Regions from separate parts of the Brotomerdimonas butyrica genome, predicted to be linked through region 1. Evidence: riboswitches for the same ligand, from Rfam matches in the RefSeq annotation. Region 1 holds a riboswitch; the other holds the start of a gene.
The links. A riboswitch is a leader RNA that binds a small molecule or an ion and turns the genes downstream of it on or off. The one in region 1 is predicted to bind molybdenum cofactor.
Positions count from the first base shown of each region.

Region 2: it holds a riboswitch for molybdenum cofactor, as region 1 does, so the genes downstream of both, OCV59_RS03510 (molybdopterin-dependent oxidoreductase) here and OCV59_RS09455 (substrate-binding domain-containing protein) in region 1, are expected to answer to the same signal.

Region 1 is NZ_JAOQJP010000012.1:29,385-37,125, reverse strand. It holds gene OCV59_RS09470 (nitroreductase family protein) at 669-1,208, shown strand; gene recQ (DNA helicase RecQ) at 1,361-3,202, shown strand; gene OCV59_RS09460 (pyruvate carboxylase subunit B) at 3,340-4,695, shown strand; molybdenum cofactor riboswitch at 4,823-4,946, shown strand; gene OCV59_RS09455 (substrate-binding domain-containing protein) at 5,132-5,998, shown strand; gene OCV59_RS09450 (ABC transporter permease) at 6,016-6,711, shown strand; gene OCV59_RS09445 (ABC transporter ATP-binding protein) at 6,717-7,421, shown strand; gene OCV59_RS09440 (4Fe-4S binding protein) at 7,705-7,741, shown strand, end outside.
Region 2 is NZ_JAOQJP010000003.1:163,053-170,793, forward strand. It holds gene OCV59_RS03500 (DUF4190 domain-containing protein) at 1-191, opposite strand, end outside; gene OCV59_RS03505 (DUF2321 domain-containing protein) at 365-613, opposite strand; gene OCV59_RS03510 (molybdopterin-dependent oxidoreductase) at 707-3,580, opposite strand; molybdenum cofactor riboswitch at 3,789-3,910, opposite strand; gene OCV59_RS03515 (MGMT family protein) at 4,178-4,486, opposite strand; gene OCV59_RS03520 (hypothetical protein) at 4,486-5,277, opposite strand; gene OCV59_RS03525 (AzlC family ABC transporter permease) at 5,331-5,801, opposite strand; gene OCV59_RS03530 (GDSL-type esterase/lipase family protein) at 5,798-6,451, opposite strand; gene OCV59_RS03535 (aspartate aminotransferase family protein) at 6,568-7,741, opposite strand, start outside.

The DNA of each region.
Region 1 (7,741 bases):
TTAAATTGAGGCTCTTTGATTTTGTGTAGAATACATTGTTTTTTAGTCTCAATACACAAACGCATTCTAGTCTGTGTATTTACAAAAGGATTTATTTTTTATTACACACAAATATAGAAAATATTGGATAAAAATGCGTTTTTGGCGCGTTTTTGATGTAATTTTTGATATATTATAGAAAATCGTGTGTAACTATTTTTGAAAGATCGCATATCATACACATTTTTAAGAGCGTTTGTGCAGGTATTTTTAAATGTGGCGGATAATACACAGATTTCGGGATTATACTGCGTCCACAAGTTCTGATACAACTTATGCAGTATGTGACTTTGGGATTTTTCCAGGCTATATCATTTTATCATTCTGATTTATAGTTCTGATCCAGATCGCTGTGAGTAACAGTCGTACATCACAGAAGTAAGTAGCCGTGCATCACAGAAATAAGAGGTGATCATGAAACGCGGAGGTGAGCCAAAATTATATAATTCGGTTTTCGATTGAAGCTTTTCGAGTTTGATAGTAAAATAAAAGCAGTCGATCGGCAGGAGCTTCCAGGCTGTCGTACATTTGCGTAAAAACAGGCAACAAGATGGATGATCTCATACTGTCCGTAAGGGGGTAAGGGATATTAACCATATTTATATTGTAATAGAAAAGAGGAGAAAATCATGGATCTGCTTGAAATAATGAGAAACCGCCGCAGTGTCAGGAAGTACACAGGCGAGCGTATAGATGATGAAAAGATAGAGAAAGTGCTTCAGGCCGGGATGCTTTCAGCATCGAGTAAGGGTCGCCGCCCATGGGAATTTATCGTGGTAAGAAGCAAGGAGACGCTGGAAAAGATGGCGCATTCCAGAGTGGCAGGTGCTGCCATGCTAAAAGGTGCAGATACGGCGATCGCAGTGATCGCTGATCCGGAAAAATGCGATGTCTGGGTCGAAGACTGCTCGATCGTGATGGCGAACATGCACCTGATGGCGGACAGTTTGGGGCTCGGCAGCTGCTGGATACAGGGGCGTTTGAGAATGGCATCAGATCAGCCGCCCGAAACGACTGAGAAATATCTCAGAAAACTGCTGGGATTCCCGGAAAGTTACCGGTTGGAAGCAATGCTGTCGCTTGGGGTGCCCGCATCGCATCCGGCACCGTATGATCTGCAGACCATCACTTCAGAAATGGCCGGCAAAATACACAGAGAGGTTTACTGAGCGGCCCGTGTCATCGCGCGGGTCTAGGTCAAGTCTGCGGGCTCACGCCTGTAGGCAAGCACTTGTATTCGCGCCCGCATACACAGCTGTGAAACTCGCAAAACACACTATCACACGTTAATCAGCACATATCAAGGATAACACGACGATACATGGACAGAAACAGGATACTAAAATCATATTACGGATTTGACACCTTCAAGGAAGGCCAGGCAGAGGTCATCGACAGCATCATGGCGGGCAGGGACGTCATGTGCATAATGCCGACGGGAGCCGGCAAGTCGGTCTGCTATCAGATCCCGGCACTCATGCAAAACGGCACGACGCTGGTCGTCTCGCCCCTCATATCGCTGATGAAGGATCAGGTCAGTGCGCTGTCACAGATGGATATAAAGGCGGCATACATCAACAGCTCCATGACCTCGCAGGAATACGGCAGGACGCTTTCAGCCATGAGCAGAGGCCTTTACAGGATAGTCTATGTCGCCCCGGAAAGACTGCACTCCGAGACCTTTGCAGAAATATGCAGAGAAATAGACATACCGTTCATCGCAGTGGATGAAGCCCACTGCATATCGCAGTGGGGCCAGGATTTCAGGCCCAGCTACCTCAGGATCGCGGAATTCGTCAGAGAACTGCCGGGCAGACCGGTTATCGGAGCATTTACAGCAACAGCCACCCCGGACGTGAAAGAAGACATAAAAACACTGCTCGAGCTGGACGAGCCGTTTTGCATAACGACCAGCTTCGACAGACCGAACCTGTCATTCACCGTGATACACCCTGACAACAAAGAACGGCAGCTCCTGAAGACCCTTGCAAAGCGCAGGGGGCAGACAGGCATAATCTACTGCACGAAGCGAAAGGACGTGGAGTCAGTCTGCGAACTACTGGAGTCCAAAGGCTTCGAGGCAACGAGATACCACGCAGGACTTTCCGACGAGGAACGAATCGCTAATCAGGACGATTTCATATACGACCGGCGAAAGATCATGGTCGCGACGAATGCATTCGGGATGGGCATCGACAAATCCGACGTTTCATTCGTGATACACTACAGCATGCCAAAGAACATCGAAAGCTACTATCAGGAAGCCGGCAGAGCCGGACGTGACGGCAGCAGAGCGGACTGCATACTTTTTTATTCACCTGGCGACGTGAACACGATAAAGTTTTTTATAGAAAATCCGGCGCAGAACGACGAGCTGAGCGATGATGAGATCGCGGAGATCAAGGAAAAAGACTACGAACGACTTAGGCAGATGGTGTTTTTTTCGACGACCAGAGACTGCCTGAGGGAGTTCATACTGAGATATTTCGGCGAGAAAGCGCCGCACTACTGCGGCAACTGCTCGAACTGCCTGACAGAATTCGAAAAGGTAGACTACACCGTGCCGGCGCAGATGATACTGTCGTGCATCTACCGCTGCGAGGAAAGATACGGCGTGATGATGATCGCTGACATCCTCAGGGGCAGCCGTAACCAGCGCGTGCTTTCGGCGGGGCTGGACAGACTGTCGACGTACGGGCTGCTGGCGGACACTCCGGTCAAGCGGATACGGCAGATGACGGATGCGCTGATAAGCGACGGGTTCCTGCGGGTCGATGACGGCGAATATCCTGTGCTCAGACTCACTGCAAAGTCTGCAGAGCTCCTGCGTGGTCAGGTCAGGGTCGAGACGGAGTTTGTGAAAGAATTCGCCGAGATACAGAGCGGACCGGCAGGCAGTCCGGGAGCAGGTGGACAGCCGGACGAGGTGCTTCTTGCAAAGCTCAAGAAACTGCGCCTTCAGATCGCCAGGACGAGCAGCGTGCCTGCATACGTCATATTCACGGACGCTTCGCTTACAGAAATGTGCATGTATATGCCGCAGACGAAGGCTGAGCTCCTTTGTGTAAAGGGTGTCGGTGACGCGAAGGCAGACAGATACGGGGAGAAGTTCCTGGAGGTTATCAGAGCGCATATCGGCGAAAATGAGAGCGCATCACATTGACACGCACAAAAATACATGCAAAAACCTGACATATGTTTAACAATGTAAGTTGCAAATATGGGTAAAATTTAGTAAACTGGTCTAAGCTGGATCAAAAATGAGCATAATCTACTAACTGGCTAAAAGGGAGAAATCATATGATTTTTATGAATAAAGGGAAAGTGAAATTCACAGAGACGATCCTTCGAGACGCGCATCAGTCGCTGATGGCGACAAGGATGAGGACCTCTGATATGCTGCCGATAGCATCAGTGCTGGACGAGATCGGATACGACTCGGTCGAGTGCTGGGGCGGCGCGACCTTTGACGTGTGCATGAGATATCTCAACGAAGATCCGTGGGAGAGACTCAGGCTGCTGCGCAGGAGATTCCGCAAGACGAAGCTGCAGATGCTCCTCAGAGGGCAGAACCTGCTCGGCTACAATCATTATCCGGACGATGTCGTGGACGCATTCATACGAAAATCCGTGGACAACGGCATAGACATTTTCCGTATATTCGATGCATTCAACGATACGAGGAATCTCGAGAGATCAGTCAATGCCGCGAAACAGGAAGGCGCGCACGTGCAGATGGCGATGTCATATACTGTCGGTAAAAAATATACATTGAAATACTGGAAGAAGCTCGCGAAGGATTTCGAGGAAATGGGCGCAGATTCGATATGCATCAAGGACATGGCAGGGCTGCTTATGCCTTATGATGCAGAGAAGCTGATAAAGATGCTCAAGAAGACCGTCGATGTGCCTATACAGCTGCATTCGCACTGCACCAGCGGAGTGGCTCCGATGACCTATCTCAAGGCCATAGATGCCGGATGCGACGGCATAGACACAGCGCTTTCACCGCTGGCGATGGGTACGAGCCAGCCTGCGACGGAAGTTATGTTCAAGACGCTGGAAATGGCAGGCAGGAACGTCGAGCTCAACGAAAAGGCTATGATCAAAGCGACCGAATACTTCAGAGAGTTCCGCAGACATGCCGAACAGAAGGGCATGATCGACATCAAGATGATGGACGTCGATACGGAAACGCTCAGATATCAGGTTCCCGGGGGCATGCTCTCGAACCTGTACGTGCAGATGAAGGATCAGAACATGGAAGACAGATTTTCGGACGTGCTCAAAGAAATACCTAAAGTGCGTGAAGATCTCGGTGAACCGCCTCTCGTGACGCCGTCATCGCAGATCGTTGGAACACAGGCAGTGTTCAACATCATGACAGGCGAACGCTACAAGATGGTCAGCAAGCAGACGAAAGCCATCCTCAAGGGCGAGTACGGCAGGACGATAAGACCGTTCAACAAGGCGATACAGAAAAAAGTGCTTGACGGAGAGGAGCCTATCGACTGCAGGCCGGCAGATCTACTTGCACCGGAATTCTTCAACAAGAAGAAGGAGCTCGGAGACAAGGCGCCGACAGAAGAGATACTGCTGGCATATATACTGTTCCCGCAGTCCGCAGAAGCGTTTTTCGGACAGCAGAAGTTCTGATTTTCGGGCGGCAGAATGACGACGAGTGCCGGAGAACACAGGATAATACGGTAAAATCGACACGATCGTACTGTGATAAAACACTTGTTGTTTGAACAACGTTATGGTATTATATAAACAGAATTTGACAAATGAATAATTCCGAATAAGTGTTTCTAAGGCTTGTATAAATGCTATGGAGTGCTTATCGATGGGTTTGTATGGAAACGTGCAGGCCTCCCATTATGGAAAGGAATGATGTAAAGATAATAAAAAAAAGAATTTTCATTCCGGAAAATTCTTTTTTTATTCTGGATGTTCTGCAGGCAGATAAAAGTGCTGCATTACGTTGTATTACATATGTTCCTTTTTTTGTGGGATTTATGTAGTAAGTATGTTGATATAAACAGCAGCTGCTGTTTATCAGATATTATTTATTCATAAAACGGAGGTAAGTATGAAAAAGAGAATTTTATCAGTATTTCTTGTTCTTGCAGTGGCACTGTCCATGACAGCGATACTGGCAGGATGCGGAAGTGACAAGAAGGATGAAGCAGAGAGCAAGGGAACTATAATCCTTGCGACTACTACCAGCACTAAAGACAGCGGTCTTCTGGATGAGATCCTGCCTGTATTCGAGGAGGAATCAGGTTACTCTGTAGACGTTGTCTCTGTGGGTTCCGGAGAGGCGATGACGATGGGAGAAAACGGAGAGGCAGATGTGCTGCTGGTGCACTCGCCGGCTGCTGAAAAAGAGTATGTAGAAGGCGGACATGCAGATGAGGACGGAAGAATGGACGTAATGTACAATGACTTTGTTGTTGTAGGTCCGGAAGCAGATCCTGCAGCTATCGGTGAAAATGCAAAAGATGACGCTGTTGCAGCATTTACAGCTATAATGGAACAGCAGCAGACATTTGTATCAAGAGCTGATGAATCAGGAACACATAAAAAAGAATTATCCATCTGGGAGAAAGCAGGTCTGACGCCGTCAGGTGACTGGTATGTTGAGGCTGCAGCAGGAATGGGCGATGTCATCACTATGACAGATGAAAAAGCAGGATATACACTTTCAGACAGAGCTACATGGCTCAATGTAGGCGGAGACACTGCACTCAAGATCGTATGCGAAAAGGATCCAAGCGGGGTGCTGAACAACCAGTATGGAGTTATATGTGTGAACCCTGATAAAAACGAAAACATCAATCATGATGGAGCAAAGGCATTCCAGAAATGGATCGTTTCAAAGGAAACACAGAAGCTGATCGGTGAATACGGTGTTGAAGAATATGGACAGGCGCTGTTCGTGCCGAACGCTAAATAGCAGAAAAGGTTTGAAATATGGATACTATTGGACAGGGAATAGCAGAAGCGGTACGGCTGATTTTTTCTGCAGATTCTGAGATATTTGAAATAGTAGGATTATCGCTTTACGTTTCATTTTCGTCAGTGATCATAGCCGCTGTAGCTGGGATCCCTGCGGGTATACTGATAGGGACATATGATTTCAAAGCAAAAGGGATAATAGTCAGGCTCATATATACATTTATGAGCCTGCCTCCCGTTATAGCGGGACTTACGGTTTTTCTGATACTTATGAGAAGAGGACCATTAGGCAGTCTGCAGCTGAATTATACTGTTCCGGCGATGATAATAGCGCAGATCTGTCTCGTTGTGCCTATTATAACGGGGCTTACATATAATATGGTGAAAGAAAAGGCGCAGATAGTTGATTCTCTGGGAAAAACACTTGGCGCCGGAAAAGTGCAGCGCCTGAAGCTTTTGATTTATGAAATGCGTGTAGGAATAACGACCGCAGTTGTTACAGGGTTCGGAAGAGCGATCTCCGAGGTCGGAGCAGTGATGATCGTCGGAGGGAATATAAAGGGCAAGACGCGTGTTATGACTACATATATTTCAGAGCTTAAAGGCATGGGGAATTATGACAGAGCGATAGCCGTTGGAATGATACTGCTGACGATTTCTTTTATAATAAATGCACTGCTGTATCATTTTCAGGAACGGGAGAGCAGGTGACATAAATGCATGTGGTTTTTGATTCCTTAAAAAAAGAATTTGGAGATAAAGTCGTTCTGGATACAGGATACGGAGAGATAATGCATGGCAGGAGTACTGCGATCATAGGACCTAACGGGGCGGGAAAAAGTACGCTGCTTTCTGTGATAGCCGGTATACTGCCGCAAACATCAGGAACTGTTTATTATGACGGCAGTATTGCTTTTCCACAGAATGATGTAAGTATGGTTTTCCAGGCTCCGTATATGATATCGACTACTGTAGAAAAAAATATAATATACCCTTTGAAAATACGAGGCGTCGATAAACGGGAGCGTGAAAAAAGAGCGGAATTCCTTCTTGCGGAGCTGGGACTTGAGAAGCTGAGGAAGCAGCATGCCTGGAAGCTTTCCGGCGGTGAAAAGCAGAAAGTCGCACTTGCAAGAGCATTATCATTCAGGCCGAAGATGCTTCTTCTGGATGAACCGACTGCCAACATAGACCCGTATACGACATCAGAAATAGAAAATATGCTGGATTCTACACGTGCAAAGGAGGATACAACTGTTGTTATAGTAACACATAACCTTGCCCAGGCGGCCCGGATGTGCGACAGAGTGATAATGATGTATGCCGGGAATGTGATAGAGAGCGGAGAGTGTATGAGTATGCTTAAAAATCCATCAGATGATAAGACTCGCAGATTTGTTGAAGGTGAGATCCTGGTATAAACAGTTGTTTTTATACAGCAAATAAATATCATTGACATGTTTTCAGAAAATGCGTTATAATTCCGATATAGATACGAATACTGCTCCGATTCCCGCCAGACACAAGCTGCCGGCTGGAACGTCAGGGTCGTGAGAGCGATTTTGCGGCCTGCCATTGTGCAAAGGAGAACCTTTCATTTGAGGAAAAGTATTTTTCCGACGGGTTTCTGATGCACTTTTTTTATGCCTGATATCAGAACTCCGGATCATATGTTGTTGTTTGGGAGTCAGGAAGGAGTAAAAAATGAAAAGACTTAAGTTCGATAAAGTTAAATGCATAG
Region 2 (7,741 bases), on a different contig from region 1:
TCTTTTGACTTGGAGGCCATTACCACACCTATAATACCAAGTACCACCGACAGTATGGATGAATATCCGAAAAACCACAGTACTACAGATATTATACCCAGTACAAGTGACGCGATAGCTTTGTTCTTTCCGGGGATCTCACCATTTGGCTGATAACCTCCCATGTTCTGATTGTTGTTTTGTGAATCCATATCTTCTTCTCCTCAATAAAATAAAACTTTGAATGTTGCACTATTTATCAGTATATCAAACAGTCGTACAAAAAGTAAAGAGCATACCCTTACGCTGGTAATGTCGGTAATGTCACTCCCCTTACGCTGTCGGCGCCAAATTTCTGTCAAGTTTCTGTAACAGACGTACCCGACTATACATCAGATTTCCATCGGAATTCAGCGCCGCACACTCTGCACTTTTCCGGTCTCATCGAATCGTTCGGCTTCGGCCCTCTGGGCACCGAGCCGTAATAATACCATTTTTTTATAAGCTCTCCGCACTCAGGACATGAATCGATCATCTTCGCCCCGCATACGCCGCATGTATCGCCCGGTCTCACTCGCTTGAAATCGGTTTTAAGATGGCCGTTTTCGCATATGTGCAAATAAAAATTAGTCATGTATCCTTATACCTGCTTTCCTGCAAAAGAACAGGCCACCACATATGCAGTGACCTGTCTGTAATTCTTTATTCAGTGATCAGCAACCTGCTGCTAGTCCCAGCTTAACGGATTAGCCTTGATCTTCTCGAGTTCTTCATACATATCTGAACCGAGGAAGTACTTTTCAGGTTTCTCAGGCTTCTCGCCTCTTGCGATCGCTTCGATTCCTGCCTTTACCTTATCCGGTGATGCAGGCAGTTCGTAGATTCTTACGCCGCAGGCATTGTTGATAGCATTGATAACCGCAACGTGGTCTGACGACTGGAATGCTTCTGATGCTCCGGATGATCCGAAAGGTCCTCTTTCGTCATATCCGTCGATGTGGATAGCAGTCATGTCATCCGGAATATCCTTGATGTAAGGTACTCCTGCCTTCAGCATGTTGGTATCTTTCGTCACATCTTCATAGTTTTCGGAAAGTGCGAATCCTATCGAGTGTGACATACCGCCGAATGCCTGGCCGTTTACTGACTGGATGTTACCAACCTTACCTACCCAGTCAACGCATGTCATCTTGTCTACAGTAGTCTTACCTGTCTTCATATCAACAGTTACTTCTGAGAGATACAGCGCATATGTGTAAGCATATGTAGGGTTACCCTGTCCGTCGTTAGGGTCGAGGAAGTCGAAGTAATCCCATTCATCTGCAGCAACCCAGTGTCCGTCGTATCTTGTAGGGATACCCTCTGCGATCATTTCATCGTAAGTTCTGTATGTTCCGTCTTCCTTACGCATTGCGTCAGCCAGCATCTTTGCAGCTACGATCGATGCTTTACCGTTAGCAAAGTGTGATCTTGAACCTGCAGACTCACCTGTGTTAGGGCAGTATTTACTGTCTGTCTGGATGACCTTTACATCATCAGGCGTAACTGTAGGGAAGTAAGGTCTCAGTGCTTCGAGTGTGCAGACGAGTGATCCTGCGTCTCCGCCCTGGCCCTGATCCTGCCATGTATCGTATTTTCTGAATTTGCCGTCGCCAACGAGTTCGATAGCTACTGTAGCTTCGTCAACGCCGCCGAGTCCTACGTTGTATCCGCCCCATGCGATACCTACACCCTTTCTCTTCGAGCCGTCTGAAGCAGCGTTGAATTCATCTGCTCTCTTAACAGCTTCATCATATATAGGCTTTAATGTATCCATCATCTCTTCCATAGGGTACTGGAGGAATTCTCTCTGGTTCAGGTTGAGATCGCCTTTTCTTGCGATATTCTTGTATCTGAACTCGAACGGATCCATTCCGATCTTCTCTGCCATCATATCGATAAGAGCTTCGCCGCATGTGTATGCCTGAGGAGCTCCGTAGCCTCTGTAAGGAACACCGAAGTTGTGGTTTGTTACAGCACTTCTTCCGAGACCTACTACGTTTGGTACATAGTAAGGGAAGAACATGAATCTCAGGATCTTTGTAACCTTGTCGTCTCCCATTTCAGGATATGCACCGTGGTCGATACCTGAATCGAATTCTCCTGCGAGGATCTTTCCGTCCTTGTCGCATGCGAGTCTTCCGTTGAAGAATGCCGGTGAACGCTTACCTGAGAATGCCATGAACTCATCGTAAGTCATAGATAATGCAACAGGCATTCCAGTAACCTTTGTAGCTACGCCTGCGAGTGCGTATGAAGCTGCGTTCATCGCCCATCCGAATGAACCGCCTGTAGGGTTTTCGATAACACGGAGATCTTCAACAGGGATACCGATAGCTTCTGCCATATCGTCTCTGTCAAAGTACAGAGTCATCGTCTTGCAGTGTACGCAGAGCTTGCCGTCTTCATCATAGTAAGCCTGAACTGTATCTCCCTCGATCGAAAGATGCGGCTCTCTTGATGAATAGAAGCTTCCGTCTACAGCATAAGGAGCGTTGTCTATCATCTCTGCCACGTGATCGTAGTCGCCCTTTAATACAGGCTGAGTACTGTATATATTGTCGAATGAATCGTGGATCCTCTCTGCTTCAGGTTTTACAGCTTCAAGGTAGCTCATGTATTCAGGCAGCGGTTCGAGATCTACAACGACCTTCTTAGCTGCTGCTCTTGCATGATCCTTAGTATCTGCAACTACCATTGCAACAGGGTCTCCCCATCTGAATATCTTTTCGTCTGCGAGCAGCTTGTGAGTCTGTTCGAATTCAACTGTTCTCGGTGAGAACTGGTATGCCATCAGCTTGTTTGCGCCAGGATTATCTTTTGCAGTGATGACCTTAACTACGCCAGGCATCTTCTCTGCTTCTGAGAAATCGATGTTCAGGATCTTGGCGTGGTTAGCCTTCATCGGCATTACGAGTACTGCATGAAGTGTTTCTGCAGGCATCTTGAGCTCGATATCATCGCCGTAGTCGCATACACCGCATGCCTTTGCCATAGCATTAGGACGAACGAGCGGCTTGCCGTAGAAACCTTCTTCTATATCTTTTGACCAGTCATATGTGATGTCTTCGAATGTCTTTTCACCACGCATGATAGCAGCTGCTTCCATAACAGCGTCTACGATCTGCTTGTATCCTGTACATCTGCAGACATTTCTTGTCTTCTGGAACCAGTCTCTTATTTCTTCTCTTGTCGGATCCGGGTTTTCAAGAAGCAGCTGATAAGCTGAAACGATGAATCCAGGTACGCAGAACCCGCACTGTACTGCTCCGAGGTTTACCCATGCATACTGAAGCGGATGAGGATGGAGCGGATTACCGATACCTTCGATAGTCATAACTGTGCTGTATTCTTCTATGCTCTTGATTTTTCTGACACATGAACGAACCACTTTTCCATTGAGGATAACGGAACATGCTCCGCATACACCTGTACCGCAGCCTACTTTAGTTCCTGTAAGTCCCAGACGACGAAGTACGGATGCCAGTGTGTCCTTCTCCGGATCACAGATGAACATACGGTCTGCACCGTTGATGTTCAGCGTAAGTTTCTTTAAATTCATAATAATTGCCTCCGATTTCACAACATTACTTTAACTACGAACTACGCACTAAGAATATAAAAACCCTTTTCACGCACAGTGAAAAGGGCTTCAGACGATGAAACATAAATACAGGCTCCAAGTGGTTTTCTCTGCAAAAAACACCTCTTTTTACACGGCATCATGCAAATACGCCGTACATTGGGATATTATGGCGTTTTTCGGCAAAGCCTGCACTTTTTATCCTTTCCAAATGCGGGAGGCCTGAGCGTTTCCACACAGACCCTAACGTTCCATACTCCATGCTTTTGCCAGAGCGAAGGGGTTATGGACTCGGATCTTTATAAGTCTATTACGTCATTACGTTGATAATATTTTATCAGTAAATTATGAATAAAGTCAACTACATATAACGACTTTTTTTAACCGTCTTGCTATCTTTATGTGATATGTTTGCAATCATTGATTTTAACATTTCTTCGGGTGGTACATCTGTTATCTGAACAACACAATATATGCTTTTGTGCGTTTTTCACCATTTATACACGAAACGAGCGACCCTCATCATGCAGGATCGCTCATTTTTATTGCTTTTGGTTTATTGCTTTCTGATTCTTTTTATTCTTCCCAGCGGCATTTCCTTATATCCACGTGGTGCTCGTCTTTCATAGGCACGCCTTCCATCATGAGCAGGCTCCTCTGCTCCGTCCAGCCCGGCACGAGCCTTCCCGCGTGATTCACGACGCGGTGGCACGGGTATTCACCGTACATGCCTGACACCGAGAGCGCCTTCCCGACAAGCCTGGCATTTTTCTCACGACCTATAAGCCGCGCTATCTGTCCGTATGTCGCAACGCATCCTTCCGGTATCTCCTCGACTACAGACAGTATCTCATACAGAAGATCTTCATCAAGCTGCTTTTTCATCACGCAAGCTCCCTGTTCTCCTTCACCTGTCCGTAAACGAATCCGAGCAGCTTGACTACGTTGTCGGTAAATGCACTTTCGCCTTCCTTGTACGTATCGTTTTCAAGCGATCCCACTATCATCTCTGCCTTTTCAGCTGCGCCTGACTGCGCCATGTCCAGAGCGAACGGATCCTGATCTCTTATCGCTGCTATCGCTATGATACCGCATGCTGCGATATCGACTTTCAGCGCATGCTCGTCTGCAGTATTTCCTGATGAAACAGCTTCATAACGGTCCTGCAGATCGTCGCAGAAAGCGATCCACTTGTCGCCGACCTCATCGAATGTCCTCGCTGCGATGCTGTCTCTGTATTCATCGCGGCACACCTTATGGTCGTGCTTAGGCAGCGATTTCCATGTAAAGTACTCGAGTATCGAATATACGCACACTTCGTGTATGCCGTACTCGATATTGTCAAGACCCTCGAACGGCGGCACCTGGAAAAACTCCTCTATATCATCGTAAAGTCTCTTGAATATGTCATCCGCCTTGTTGCTTTTCATGAACTTCTCGAACTCCGCTTTCACGGATTCGGTCTCCTCCATGAGCAGGTCGACGTCATACAGCTTTTTCTCGTCATTTTTTATCATTTCATCGAAATACGCTCTGCACTTTTCCACAGTCTCAGGCTTCAGCCCCTTCATCAGCTTGTCGAAATCGATGACTTCACCTGCTATCTGACCTCTGGTAAGCTCTCTTTTATCGCCCATGCAGATATTCCGCATTTCTATCGCAACTTCATAATCCATAAATCCGTCTGATCCTCCTGTTCCCGATATATAAAATCTCTACAGTTAATATATCAAAAATACAGGCTGTCAGCAAGCAGCAAAAGCATGCAGGCGCCGGTGCCCAGGACTATGCTCAGCAGCGCCACATAAAACATCGTCTGCTCTTTTTCCTTCTCAGGCATGTCCAGCGTACAGTTGACTGCATATGTCTCGTCCATCATCGTATGTATCATGTAAAGCTTCCTGCGCCCCATCCTCCTGAAGTCATCAAGGAACGTCAGGCTGTAGAAGCTCTGCCTGCTGTTCATCAGAAACGCTGTCACCGCTATCGTCAACATCGACGCTCCGCTGCTCAGGAATGTGATAAGTACGAACTGGAACGCGCCTGTGTATACGGTCGCACTTATAAGAAGCGAGTAGTACCACGCCAGCCCGTGCTCCTCCATCGTTATTCCGTACGCCATGCTCACGAAGATATAGCTGCACATTATCGGCAGCGATTTTATGAATGCAGTCTTTATCAGTTCACGCTTTCCGGTCATTGCCTTTTCTCTGTCCCTCCGTTTTGCGAAAATATCTCGAACACTTTTTTCGATACCGCATCAGCCAGATTCCTGTGTCCTTCAGCATCGAGATGCTCCTGGTCAACTGCGCTCGGTTTTGCGTAGTCGGATGCGGCCAGATACGATATGTCCCATTTGCCTGACAGTTCCCTGTAAGCCGAAGGAAGCGCTCTTGCCACCTTTACAGATTCTTTTCCGAATTCAGGGTCGAATTCTTCTCTCCATACTTCATCTCCAAGCTCGATCGGTGACAGCAGGAGCACCTCGCAGTCTCCCGAGAAATCTCTGATCTGACCGAGCAGGGAATCTATCCCCGCCGATATCGATGAAACCGTCGGATCATACACTGTTTTGCAGTCATTGGTGCCGAGCATCAGGATGACGAGATCCAGCGGTGCATGCGCCTCAAGCAGCACAGGCAGCAGTTCTGCGCCGGATCTGCCCGGACGGCTGACATCGTCAAAGACCGTCGTCCTGCCGCACAATCCTTCCTCCACCACCTGGAACCCGTCTCCTGAAAGTGCATCCTGGAGACGACCTGTCCACCTCGTTTCCCAGTCATATCTGTTATCAGTTCCCGCTACGAGTCCCCATGTATTCGAATCGCCAAAGCAAAGTATCCTTTTCATTATCATCCACCGCCCTTTTTACTGTCATCAATATATCTTTTAACGCTGTTCCTACGATTTATGATAATGATATATTTTAATTCCTATTTTGTCAATAGGTTTATAGGGTTATATTGCTATTTCAGCAGCCCCTTGTCTGTTTTTTTCACGTGTCTGAACACTTCTTCGAATCTGTCGAGAGCTTCGTCTATGATCTCAGGTGTGTCTGCAAGCGATGTGTAAAGTCTGCTGCCCGCGAGCGTCACGATGCCGTTTGCCATGTAGGCAGCGCCCATCCTTTCCATGGAATCCTTTCTCACATACATCATATCCTTGTGCTTCAGCAGTCCGATCGCGGATTTCAGGAAACACATCGACGAGAAGTCAAAGCTCATCGCACCCGTACATTCCAGGTGCACGATAGAACCCTGATTGTATGCGACGAAAGGCAGGCTGTACTGACTTATTAGGGACTTGAGTCCGTCGCAGAGCCTGTCTCCCATCTGTCCTGCGACCTCGCACGCATTGGTCCTCTCGATCTCTTTTATCGTCGTATATCCTGCAAGGCACGAGAGCGGATTTGCAGCGAGCGTACCGCCTACATACGCCCTGTGCTTTCCTGTAGCCAGACCTGCAGCCATCAGCTCGGCATACTCGCGCTTGCCGCCGACGCCGCCTGCCGACGGATAACCGCCTGCGACGATCTTTCCGAAAACAGTCAGATCAGGCACGACGTCAAAGTATCCCTGCGCACCCGAAAGCGCCAGCCTGAATCCCGTCACTACCTCATCGAATATCAGCAGTGCCCCGTACTTGTCGCACAGCTCACGAACGCCCTTGTTATAATCCTTTGCGACCGGTCTCGTGCCGCTTTCCGGACCTGCCGGCTCGACGATAACGGCTGCAGTACCGCCTTTCAGCCTGTTGCGTTTCATCATCTTCCCGAGCATATCGAGGTCGTTCGGACGCACTTCATCAGTTCTCCTGTAAGCTCCCGGCGTTATCCCGTGTGACTCCAGCAGCGCGCGGCTTCCCGGGATCTTCAGCCCGTATACCATCTGATCCGACCAGCCGTGATAAGCTCCGCCGATCTTGATTATCCTCTTCTTGCCCGTCGCGATCCTCGCGATACGGAGTGCCGCCATCACCGACTCCGTTCCGGAGCCCAGCATACGGAACATTTCCACATTAGGCATATGCTTCGTTATCTCTTTCGCGATCATCATCTCTGATTCGTGGAGCAGCCCGGTCACAGGTCCGCATGTATTGAGCAGCTCGATAACTTTCTCCCTTACCGCAGGGTAGTTGCTG